DNA from 2 places in the Jeotgalibaca arthritidis genome. Region 2 is predicted to be linked to the other one. Evidence: riboswitches for the same ligand, from Rfam matches in the RefSeq annotation. Region 2 holds a riboswitch; the other holds the start of a gene.
What was found. A riboswitch is a leader RNA that binds a small molecule or an ion and turns the genes downstream of it on or off. The one in region 2 is predicted to bind lysine.

Region 1 (5,803 bases), 850 kb from region 2:
GAGGACTACTCGAGTTTCTTAAGTTCATTAGAAATGCAAACAATAGCAACCACTGGCGTTATTGTAATAGGACTACTTCTTGTTGCAGCTACACCACTTTTAGCAACTTTAGGAGGACCGATAGGATTTGCCACTGTATTGGCATTGACATTTAGAAAAAATGAGTAACAGTTTTACATGTTTTAGGCAGATACCCAATTAAATGATATATTGCAAATAGACCCGTTGATACTTTATTTATCAACGGGTCTATTTGCATCATACTTTATATAGCATAATTTGTACTCTTAACTTTAATATGTATTTTGATATTCAACGGAATTATCTTTAGTGTTTTAGTTGTCTATGCAACTGCTAATGAAAAGATAGGCTATATCATACTTGCTTTTCTAGCATTTTGATGTTTTATCTGGTCAATAAATAAATACAAGAAAGAATAAGTAGTAATCTTATTTTAAAAATTCTATCTTACTACTCATTAATTGATTTATTTTTAGGATTTCATTTTTCTTAAAAGCTTTATGTGGAATCACTTTAATCTGTTTATCATCTATTTTTAAAAGCCAGTATTTTTTTAGGTTGATTAGGCCCTGAAACTCTTCCCATGAGTAAAAATCGCCTTCATTTTTTTTAAATTGCTTTAATTCAACTCCTTCATTGTTGATAATAAATGTCCTTTGGCCAATGTAATGAGGTAATTTTTTCAACCATATTAGTAAACCAATCACTTGAATAAGCAGAAGAGAAAGGAAAGTGACTGAAAAGATTATAAAAACAGAAAAAATTTGTTTTGTTATCGTGAAATCTCGCATAAAACTTAAAAAAAATAAAGAGCAAATCATTAATGAGAGGCCCGAATAAACTATATAATTTTTGGTAGTAGCTGCTAAATTTAAAAAGAGATAATCTTTTACAGTAAGATTTGCACTTCCGCGGTAAGTCAATATTTTTCCTCCTTTATTGTATTGTTATTCAATCATACCAAAAAAATAAAAAGTTGTTAAAATTTTTGATTTGGGCAGATAGCTTTCTTGATACTTCTTATTAAAATATTCTAAAGGCATAGAGCCGGAAGCTTTATGACTTTAGAATATTTTTATATCATTGGTCTATTTTTTGAATTTGTCACTTTTTCTTTCATTAACATGTCGGGCATATGATTAGAATTCGATTAAAAATCAACCATAAAAATAACGCGATTGGTTTTTCCCAACCGCGTTTCTTCCTTAATCAAATAAAACGTCATTCATATCATAAAAACCTGCTTCTTTATCTCCAGCTAGCCATTTAGCACCATTTAATGCGCCAACAGCAAAAATCCGTTTCGAAAAAGCTTCGTGTTTAATTGAAATGACTTCGTCTTGACCAGCAAAAATAACTTCATGTTCGCCAACAATACTGCCACCACGAACCGCATGAATGCCAATCTCTTTATCTTGGCGCTTGCTAACGCCTTCTCGTCCATAAACAAAATCATAGTTGAGCGTCTCATTAATGGTATCAGCAAACATTTTAGCTGTTCCAGATGGCGCATCTACTTTTAATCGATGGTGTTTCTCAATGACTTCAATATCAAAGAAGTCCTTTAGAATCGGGCTGTAGTCCTTCAACATCCGATTAACTAACATAACGCCTAAGCTAAAATTAGCACTCATAAGAACAGGAACTTTTTCGCTTAGAGCTGTAATTTTTGCTTGTTGCTCACTTGAAAAACCTGTTGTTGCAATTACAACGGGCACCTTGTAGTCACTAGCATATTGGACAATACTATCCAAGTTGGCCGGGTTTGAAAAATCAATTAACACTGCTAATTTTTCTTGATAGTCTGCTAAGGACCGATTTGTTTCGGGTGCAAAAACAACTAATTCGTCGTCTGCTTGAATAGATTCCTCCACAACCCGTCCCATAGCACCATAACCTACTAAACCGATTTTCAAGACCATACCTCCTTATACTTGGCTAAAACAGCAACTAATTTTTGATAATTAGGAGCATCCATTTCACCAAGTGGCATTCGGAGTGGACCAACACCAAAACCTAACTCATTCATGGCGTGCTTAACTGGAATAGGATTAGTTTCATAAAAGAGCGCATCAACCAAGTCTAAATAAGCAGTTTGAATCGCTAATGACTCTTGATGGCGACCCTCTAAATAGAGGCTAACTAAATCATGAACCTCTTTCGGCATAATATTCGCCCAAACACTAATCACACCTTTGGCACCTAAACTCAATAGTGGCACGATAATATCATCATTGCCGCTATACATAGCAAAGTCATCATTCAATAAAGGAGCCAGTTTAACGGCATAACTAATATCACCTGATGCTTCCTTTATCCCAATAATATTAGGATGTTTAGCTAGTGTCGCTACGGCTGATACAGACAGGCTGCATCCTGTTCTCCCTGGCACATTGTATAAAATAATCGGAATGTCAACACTATTAGCGATAGCTTCAAAGTGGCGAACCATACCGCCTTCGTTGGCACGATTATAATACGGCGTTACTACTAACAGCATATCCGCACCATGTTCAGCAAAAGCTTTACTATTTTCTACAGCTGTCACCGTGTTGTTACTACCGCTGCCGACAATAAGGGGCACGCGTTTAGCGATTTTTTCAGCTGCAAAAGAAACTAATTGTTTCTCCTCTTCAAAGGTCATAGTTGACGCTTCACCTGTCGTTCCTAACAACACAATCCCATCGGTTTGGTTGTCGATATGGTATTCAATTAATTCACCCATTTTTTCAAAGTGAATGCTGCCATCTTCATGCATTGGCGTAATAATGGCTACTAAAGATCCGCTTAACATCTAATCATCCTCCAGTTTCTATTTTAGGTCGTTACGTAACAAGTCTAAGTAAGTTTGACGTTTGACAATTTCAGTTGTTTGGCCGTCTTTAGCAAAAACAACGGCTGGTGTTAAACTACGGTTGTAGTTGCTACTCATTGAGTAGCCATATGCACCTGTTGCATAAACGACGAGTAAATCGCCTTTTTCAACTTTTGGTAATGCAACATCCTGGATTAAAACATCGCCCGATTCACAGTATTTTCCAGCCACTGTTACGTGTTCTGTTTTTTCTGCATCCATTTTATTGGCCACATCACAACTATATTTCGCTTGGTACAAACTTGGACGAATGTTATCTGCCATACCACCGTCTACAAAATAATACGTTTTATTTGGTGTTTGTTTTTGATAACCAATTTCGTAAAGGGTATAACCTGCTTCGGCAACTAGACTGCGTCCCGGCTCAATAATTAGTTCTTTAACGGTTAAATCTGCTGCCGTTAACGATTGGTCCAAATAACGTAATAATTGGTTCATCGTTTCCTCAATCCCTAGTGGCTTGTCGTCCTCGGTATAGCGAACACCAAAGCCACCACCTAAATTAAGGGTTAACGGTTGGTCAAAGTCGTTCAAGTAAGACACCATCTTATCAATAGCCGCATACCAGGCATCCATTTCAAAAATTTGAGAACCAATATGAACATGGAAGCCTTCTAGCTCAAGGTAGTCATTGTCGTTTAATAGCTCTAAACAAGCTTTAAAGTCTGAGCTATCATAAGCCATACCAAATTTCGAGTCAATGTGAGTCGTCACGATATACTCATGAGTATGAGCCTCAATGCCGACATTTAAACGAAACATAATTTGCATCGGCTGTTTGTAGTCATTTGCTAGCTGACTCAACTCTGTCAATTCCATTAGGTTATCGCAAACAATATGTTGCATACCCGATTCAAAAGCCATTTTCAGTTCTTCTGTTGATTTGTTATTGCCGTGAAAGTAGATATGGTCAACTGGCACATCTGATTGTAAGGCTGTATACAATTCGCCAGCACTCACTACATCCACACCAAAACCATATTGGTTGACCAAATTCATCATCCCAACCGTCTGGAAGGCTTTGGATGCGTATAAAATTTTGGTTGGAAAACGATCAGATTGGAAGGCTTGTTTATAAGCTTGTAAATTCGTTTCAAGTTGTTGTTGATCATAAACATATAAGGGACTGCCATATTGCGCCACTAATTGGCTAGCGGCAACACCGCCAATGTGTAATTCCGTCATTGTCTCTCTCCTCGATTCTACTATTCATCTGCTACTTTATTTTCTTTTATTATAACAAAAAAAGACGCCATTTCTGGCGCCTTTATATTGTATACAAGCAGATGTAGACAAAATATTTAGCACCACCACTTTTGCAAGCAGGAGTGATGTAGGTGTTCCCCACATCCCCACAATTAAAATTTGCCAATTTTAACTGTTCGGCAATGATTACCTTTCAAACATGATCCTAGAATGCCTTCTCCCATGTCTTACTCATTTACATTGCTACCTCTATCTATATGTTACATTAGAATAACATTAACGAAACTAATTGTCTACTCATTATTTATTTAACTTATTTATTAGCGATCAACACGCGCATCGTGTGTCATCGTACGTTCTGCTTGTTCCACCGTGAATGGTGACACATCTCCATAAATGGTATGTTTCAATGATGATAATGCTGTTGCGAAGTTAATGGTATATTCTGGATCATAATTTTCTAAAATACCATGTAAAACACCTGCCGCAAACGCATCTCCCCCACCAATACGATCAATGATGTGGTCCATATCTTGAATTTTCGAATAGTAAGTAATGCCATCTTTCCAAAATGCACCTTGTAACGTATTGTGGGTTGCTGAAATCACATTACGGATTGTTGCATAGAAAATTTGGATATTTGGATATAATTCATGGATTTTTCCAAAATAGTAATCCAATTGCTCAATTTCAGTTGTTGTTTGGTCAGGATCCAATTCTTTCACACCAAGGAAGTTGATGGCATCCAATTTACCTGCTGATAAGTAGTCTACATAAGGAAGAACACGTTTCAAGAAAACCGCACACTCTTCCACAGACCATAATTTAGAACGGAAGTTGACGTCAAAGTTAACAACCAATCCTTTTTCTTTAGCTGCTTTTATCAATTGATAAGTCACTTCAGCACTATCTTTAGAAAGAGCTGCCGTAATCCCTGTAATATGAAGCATGCTTTTTCCTTCTAATAGCTCATCAAAATTGATTTCGTCTACTTTCATTTCTGAAATAGCGGAATGAGCGCGATCATAAATAATATTTGCGGCACGAGGACCAGCCCCTGCTTCTAGATAATAAGACCCAATGCGGTTGCCACCGTAAATAACATGGCTTGCATCGACTCCGTATTTTTGTGTATTTTTAATCGCAGTTTGACCTAATTGGTTGTTAGGTACTTTGGTGAAGTAAGTTGTTTTATGGCCTAAGTTAGCCAAGTTAATCGCAACGTTAGCTTCAGCTCCACCATAGTTTAAATTTAGACTAATCGTATCGTAAAAGTGAACCCCAACTTGAGTTGACAAGCGGACAAGTGTTTCTCCAACGCATAAAATATTTTGTTTCATAACGGACCCTCTTTTTCTCTATTTTTTAAATGTTTACGGTTACAAATGTTATTAAAATTTAAATCCCTAGTAAAATTGCTTTTCTTTCCGAATAGGAAAGTTTGTTTTTTAATAGGAAATGTTTCTTCTATTATAGAATATAAAAGAGAAGAGAACAACCCATTTTCACTAAAAAAGGCTGTCTCTTCTCTTTTATAAATAATGATAAACTTGTTTTAACTCTTGAATAATGTTTCTCTTCGTTTCCAAAATAGCAGAAATTACTTTTTCTTCTAATTCAGGTGTTCTGCGGTAAGTTGGCATACTCACACTAAAGGCGCCGTAATTCTTCCCATCCACTGATAAGGATGCACCAATACAG
Region 2 (5,803 bases):
ATATACGATAGACTTGCAAGATAGGCAATAAAGGCAACTGCAGTCCCAAACACAATAATTAGTGTCAAAAGAAGGACGCTATGAGTGGTTAAGCTAAAGCTTGGTTGCCAGAATGGTTGGATGAATTGAAACACCAGTCCGCCAATTAGCATTCCCCAGCCTACAATCATCGGTGAGCCGTATACTGCTAAAATTTTACGGGGTTGGATGCTGTAAAAAGCAACTGCGACTGCTGACCCTATTCCGACGGTAAAACCGATTAACGAGACCGACATCTTAGAAAATTGCCCATTTGTAACGATAAGCAAGACTCCGAAAAAAGTCGCTAATACGAGTGCAAATTCAGTAGCATAAAGTTTTTTCTCTCGGCTAATTAAAGTATATAAGTAAACAAAAATTGGTGCTGTAAACTGTAGAATCGTTGCTAAAGAGGCACTACTTACTTCAACAGCCTTGAAAAAGAGGTATTGCACGCCTACCATACCGACTAATGAGAATAATAATAATTGCAAAACATGTTTCTTGTTTTTAAAAATGGAAAAAATAGGATCTTTCCGAAGAATAGAGCTGTAAGTTAAGATTAATAACCCAGCCATCGTTAAACGTGTACTCACCAGCCATTCACTTGACGCTTGATAATCGCTAAATAGTAGTTGGGCAAAAATGCCAGATGCTCCCCATAAACTACCGCCTAACCCGGATAGTAATATACCCTTTAATTTTTGATTCATTGCTAACCTCCCTTTATTAATATGGTCATTATAAACGGGATAATTGGATTTGACTATCTTGTTTTTTGATTTGTACCAACAAAAAAACAGCCATTGCAATCGTCGCAATGGCTGTTTTACCTCTTTATTTAGAATGGTGAGTCTAAAATACGACTTAAGAATTCTTTTGTGCGTTCTTCTTTCGGATTGTTGAAGATTTCTTCAGGTGATCCTTCTTCTGCAATAACACCTTGGTCCATAAAGACAACACGATCTGCTACTTCACGCGCAAATTGCATCTCATGGGTTACAACGACCATAGTCAGCCCCTTATCTGCTAGCTGTTTCATAACACGCAACACTTCTCCAACCGTTTGTGGATCGAGTGCTGATGTTGGTTCATCAAATAACAGTAAATCTGGCTCCATTGCTAGTGCGCGTGCAATAGCGACACGTTGCTTTTGACCACCTGATAGTTGTGCAGGACGAGCATGGATAAATTGTCCCATACCCACTTCTTCCAAGAAGTGTAAGGCTCTTTTTTCAGCTTCTTCTTTGCTTACTTTTAAAACATTAATTTGGCCAGTCATACAGTTTTCAAGCACATTTAAGTTATTAAATAAATTAAAGTGTTGGAAGACCATTCCTACTTTTGAACGATATTGGAATAAATTTAGGGAGTCTTCTAAAATACTGTCATCTCGGTAAATAATATCACCAGTCGTTGGTTTTTCTAATAAATTTAAGCAACGCAATAAGGTTGATTTACCTGACCCCGATGCACCAATTAGACAAACGACTTTACCTTCTTCTACTTCAAAATTAATATTCTTAAGAACTTCGCGTTCGCCGAACTTTTTGCTCAGCCCTTTAATTTTCATTACAGAAGTCATTAACTTTGCACCTCTTTATCTAACGTGATCACTTGGTTTTGATTACCACCAACCAGATCATAATGTGTTGGTCCGTCTAGTTTTTTCTCAAGAAAACGTAAGATACGCGTCACCGAGAATGTCATAATTAAATACAAAATACAAGCTACTGTAAACGGCCCGAAGTAATCAAAGTTAATCCCTGATACTGTTTTTGTTTGAAAGAACAATTCCGTTACTGAAATAACATTTAAAACAGATGTGTCTTTAATATTAATAACAAATTCATTACCAGTCGCTGGTAAAATATTCCGCCATACTTGTGGCATAATGACAATTCTCATCGTTTGAAAGTGAGACATCCCAATTGCTTCTGCACCTTCATATTGGCCTTTATCAATTGATAAAATCCCACCGCGAACGATCTCAGTGATATATGCGCCTGTATTAATCGAAACAATAAAAATAGCGGCAAAAATACGGTTCATATCCCAACCAAATGCAATGGCAGATCCGTAATAAATCACCATTGCTTGCACGATCATCGGCGTACCACGGAAGAATTCAATATAAATGGTTGTTAAAAGATGCAGACCTTTTAAAGCGTAGCGCTTAAAGCCTTTGTCTGGATGTGGGATGGTGCGAATCACACCAAGAACAAGACCAATGAGGAGACCAATAATGGTCCCGATCATTGAAATGTATAAAGTAACCCAAGCACCATTTAAGAAAAGCGGTGCATTATTTTGAAAAATATTCCATAAATGACTCAATTGATGTCAGCTCCTACTATTGTTGGGCTGCTGGTTGATTAGCAACCGCAGCATCCATGATTTCTTGTCTCTCTTCGTCAGAGATTTCGCTTAAAATGGCATTCATTTTGTCTAAATCTGCTTCGTCTTTACGTACGCCAATCGCAATTGTCGTATCTTCTGGACTTGTTTTGAAACCATCTTCGAATTCAACAAAACTAAAATCACTATTTGCATTTGATGCACTTACTGCCTCAGGATATTCTGATACATAGCCATAATCACACCTGCTTGAAGCGCCACACGCATAGCAGAGAAATTTTCCATTGCTGTTTGCTTGTTAACACCTTCAATTTGGTCAATGACATTATAATGGAAGGTATTCAACTGAGCCGTTACCTTTGCAGAGTTAAAATCTGCTAGTTTTGTGGCATTAACGAAGTCACTATCTGAAGCGACTACCATAACCAATTGCGACTCTAAATAAGGATCACTAAAGGAAATGGTTTGTTTTCTTTCTTCTGTTGGAGACATACCAGCGATAATGGCATCAATTTTCTTAGCTTGAAGAGCTGGTACTAAGCCATCCCATTCTGTCTTAACGATAACTAGTTCTTGTCCCAAACCTTCAGCGATTTTCTTTGCAATCTCAACGTCATAGCCACCAGCATATTCATTTGTACCGTCAATCGGAACACCGCCGTTACTGTCATCTAGTTGCGTCCAGTTATAAGGGGCATAGGCAGCCTCCAGTCCAACAACAAACTGATCATCCTCTGCAGCTGATGACTCTGCGTTACTACCATTACCACAAGCAACTAACAAAGCTAGCGATCCTAACAACATAGCAGCATAATTAAATTTCTTTCTCATACGAAACGACTCCCTTTTATTTGTATTGAGAATACAAAAAAACCGTGAGCAAAAGGCCCACGATTGGTATCGTCCTTTTGCCCCAATATGAACAGCGCTTCAAAAGATAAAATGGGCATTTTATCTCGACAGTCCTATACTTATTCAGCATAGACCCAGCACCTAAACGGCACTTCGGCGAATTCCCCTTTCGTTTCCTACTGATGGTTTTCGCGTCCTCTAATTCATATTGTTTTGATATTCTACTGGTGTAACTATAATAGATAGCAAAGCGAATGTCAACCTCAGATCGTTAATCTAGCATATGATTAGGCAAAAATATAGCTGTTCGTTACAATAATAATAGGATTTGAAGAAGGAGGACATGTGATATGATACCCAAAATTATTCATTACTGCTGGTTCGGTGGCAATCCATTAGGCCAAAAAGAAGAAAAAATAATAGCAACTTGGGAAAAATACTGCCCTGACTACAAAGTTATGGTGTGGAATGAAGACAATTTTAATGTTGATCAAATGGGCGATTATGTGAAAGAAGCTTATCAAGCTAAAAAATGGGCTTTTGTTTCTGATGTTGCTCGACTCTATGCCTTAACACAATACGGTGGTATCTATATGGATACAGATATGGAGGTTATTAAACCACTTGATCCGCTACTTAAATTGGATGCTTTTATGGGCTTCGAAGTGGAAACAACCATTTCAACGGCTATTATTGCTGCCAAAGAAAATCATCCGACCTTCAAACAACTTTATGACGATTATAATGACCGTCATTTCATCAATGATGATGGGTCTTATGATGAAACAACCAACGTGATTCGTATTACTGAAATTTTTCAAGAAAATGGTCTCTTACTAAATAATGAAAAGCAGACCGTGATGGATGTGACAATCTTTCCCCGTATCTACTTTTCACCAAAAAGCTATTGGACGCAAGAAATCAACGCCGGAGAAGAAACTTATGGCATTCATCAGTATTCGGGGTCTTGGCTATAAAAATAGGGGCTGGGAAAAAACTCCCAGCCTCTTTCCTATACCCGAATAATGTAGCGTAAATGTGCTCAAAAAGGCAGCCCCGACGTCCACTTCACGAATCATGCTCAGATGGTCTGCAACCATCTTGCGCTTATTCGCTCCAGTGATTCGGGGCTGAACGCCTTTTTTCCCACTCTCCTTTTATTCATTATTTAACGATGATATGCATCAAAATACCATTTGTATCTTTAGCTTTTAAAACACCAGCTTCTTCTTCGTATGAAATACCATTTTGATCAAAGCGGCCTTTCAAAGCGACCAATTCATCTTGGTTTGGCAATACCCAAGTATAGTAAGCCATTCCGAGTTGGTCTGCTTCTGGTTGTGGCAATAGTTTTCCAGCCCAAGTGTTTGAGCCAACATGGTGGTGATAATCTCCCGATGCAAAGAATTTAGCTTGGCCGAAATAGTCAGATTTTAGTCCTAGACCAATTATATTCGTATAGAATTCACCGTTCTCTACTAAATCTCTAACTGTTAAATGGACGTGTCCCATAATCGTACCAGCTGGCAAACCTGAGAAAGGTTTCTTAACAGAGCCTAATACGCCTTCTGCATCCATTTGAATGGTAATACCTTCGATTCTACCATCTTCTCTTACGTCCCACTCAGAACGGTTTTTATCAGCGTAAACCTCTACACCGTTTCCTTCCGGGTCGTTAAAGTAAATCGCTTCACTGTACCCGTGATCACTTGCGCCACCTAATGGGTACTTTTTAACTAATAGGTTATATAAAAATTCGCCTAAGTCACTTCTCGTTGGCAGTAAAACCGCATGGTGGTATAAGCCCGCTGTCACTTTCTTCTCAGCTGCTGGATTAATTTTGATTAATTCAAACAATGCCTCTCCGGTTTCTTTCACACCTAGTGTTACACTGTTATCTGTTTGAGCAAGGATTGATGTCCCCATAATTTCTTGGTAAAATTGTGTCATTTTTTCTAAATCATTTACTTTTAATGCTACTTTTCCTAACGTCCATGCTTGTGTCATGATAAAAATACTCCTCTTTTTATATGTTATAAGTAATCTTTTTTCTTTAGCCAAAATACAGTGAGTATCCCGAGAATGATAGAGACGCCAACTAATAATAGAAATGCAAAACCATCATCTTCAAACGGTAGAGCTACATTCATGCCCCAATAAGAGCCAATAATGGTCGGAATGGTCAAAACAATAGTCAGTGATGTCAAAAACTTCATAATGTTATTCAAGTTATTAGAAATCACACTTGAAAACACTTCACTGAGATGACTAATCATTTCATCGGATTCTTTCCGCATGACCTTTGCTTGGTTAGATAAGACACGGATGTCATGCAACAGTTCACCTGCGTCTGACCCCTTACCTTCTTGTAAGTGATCAAACAGATGAGCGATAATGTCATGGTTCTTGGTAATACCCGTTTCAAAATAAACCAGACTTTTATTAATGGCGATCATTTTATAAAAGGCTTCATTCCGAGTTGTGTGGACGATGTTTTCTTCCATATTTTCAATCATGTCATCAATTCGTGTGATAGCCTCAATGTATTCATTGGTGAGCTGCCAGAGCAATTGTA

Region 1: linked by a shared signal. The riboswitch ahead of lysA (diaminopimelate decarboxylase) and the one ahead of G7057_RS12015 (ABC transporter permease subunit) in region 2 are both predicted to bind lysine.

The regions. Positions count from the first base shown of each region.
Region 1 is NZ_CP049740.1:664,422-670,224, forward strand. It holds gene G7057_RS03350 (peptidoglycan recognition protein family protein) at 1-168, shown strand, start outside; gene G7057_RS03355 (hypothetical protein) at 450-944, opposite strand; gene dapB (4-hydroxy-tetrahydrodipicolinate reductase) at 1,227-1,937, opposite strand; gene dapA (4-hydroxy-tetrahydrodipicolinate synthase) at 1,934-2,815, opposite strand; gene lysA (diaminopimelate decarboxylase) at 2,834-4,081, opposite strand; lysine riboswitch at 4,191-4,362, opposite strand; gene G7057_RS03375 (sugar kinase) at 4,423-5,442, opposite strand; gene G7057_RS03380 (IclR family transcriptional regulator) at 5,635-5,803, opposite strand, start outside.
Region 2 is NZ_CP049740.1:2,160,981-2,166,783, reverse strand. It holds gene G7057_RS10840 (DMT family transporter) at 1-731, opposite strand, end outside; gene G7057_RS10835 (amino acid ABC transporter ATP-binding protein) at 860-1,603, opposite strand; partial or broken gene G7057_RS12015 (ABC transporter permease subunit) at 1,603-3,207, opposite strand; lysine riboswitch at 3,292-3,437, opposite strand; gene G7057_RS10820 (glycosyltransferase family 32 protein) at 3,579-4,205, shown strand; gene G7057_RS10815 (VOC family protein) at 4,393-5,235, opposite strand; gene G7057_RS10810 (magnesium transporter CorA family protein) at 5,262-5,803, opposite strand, start outside.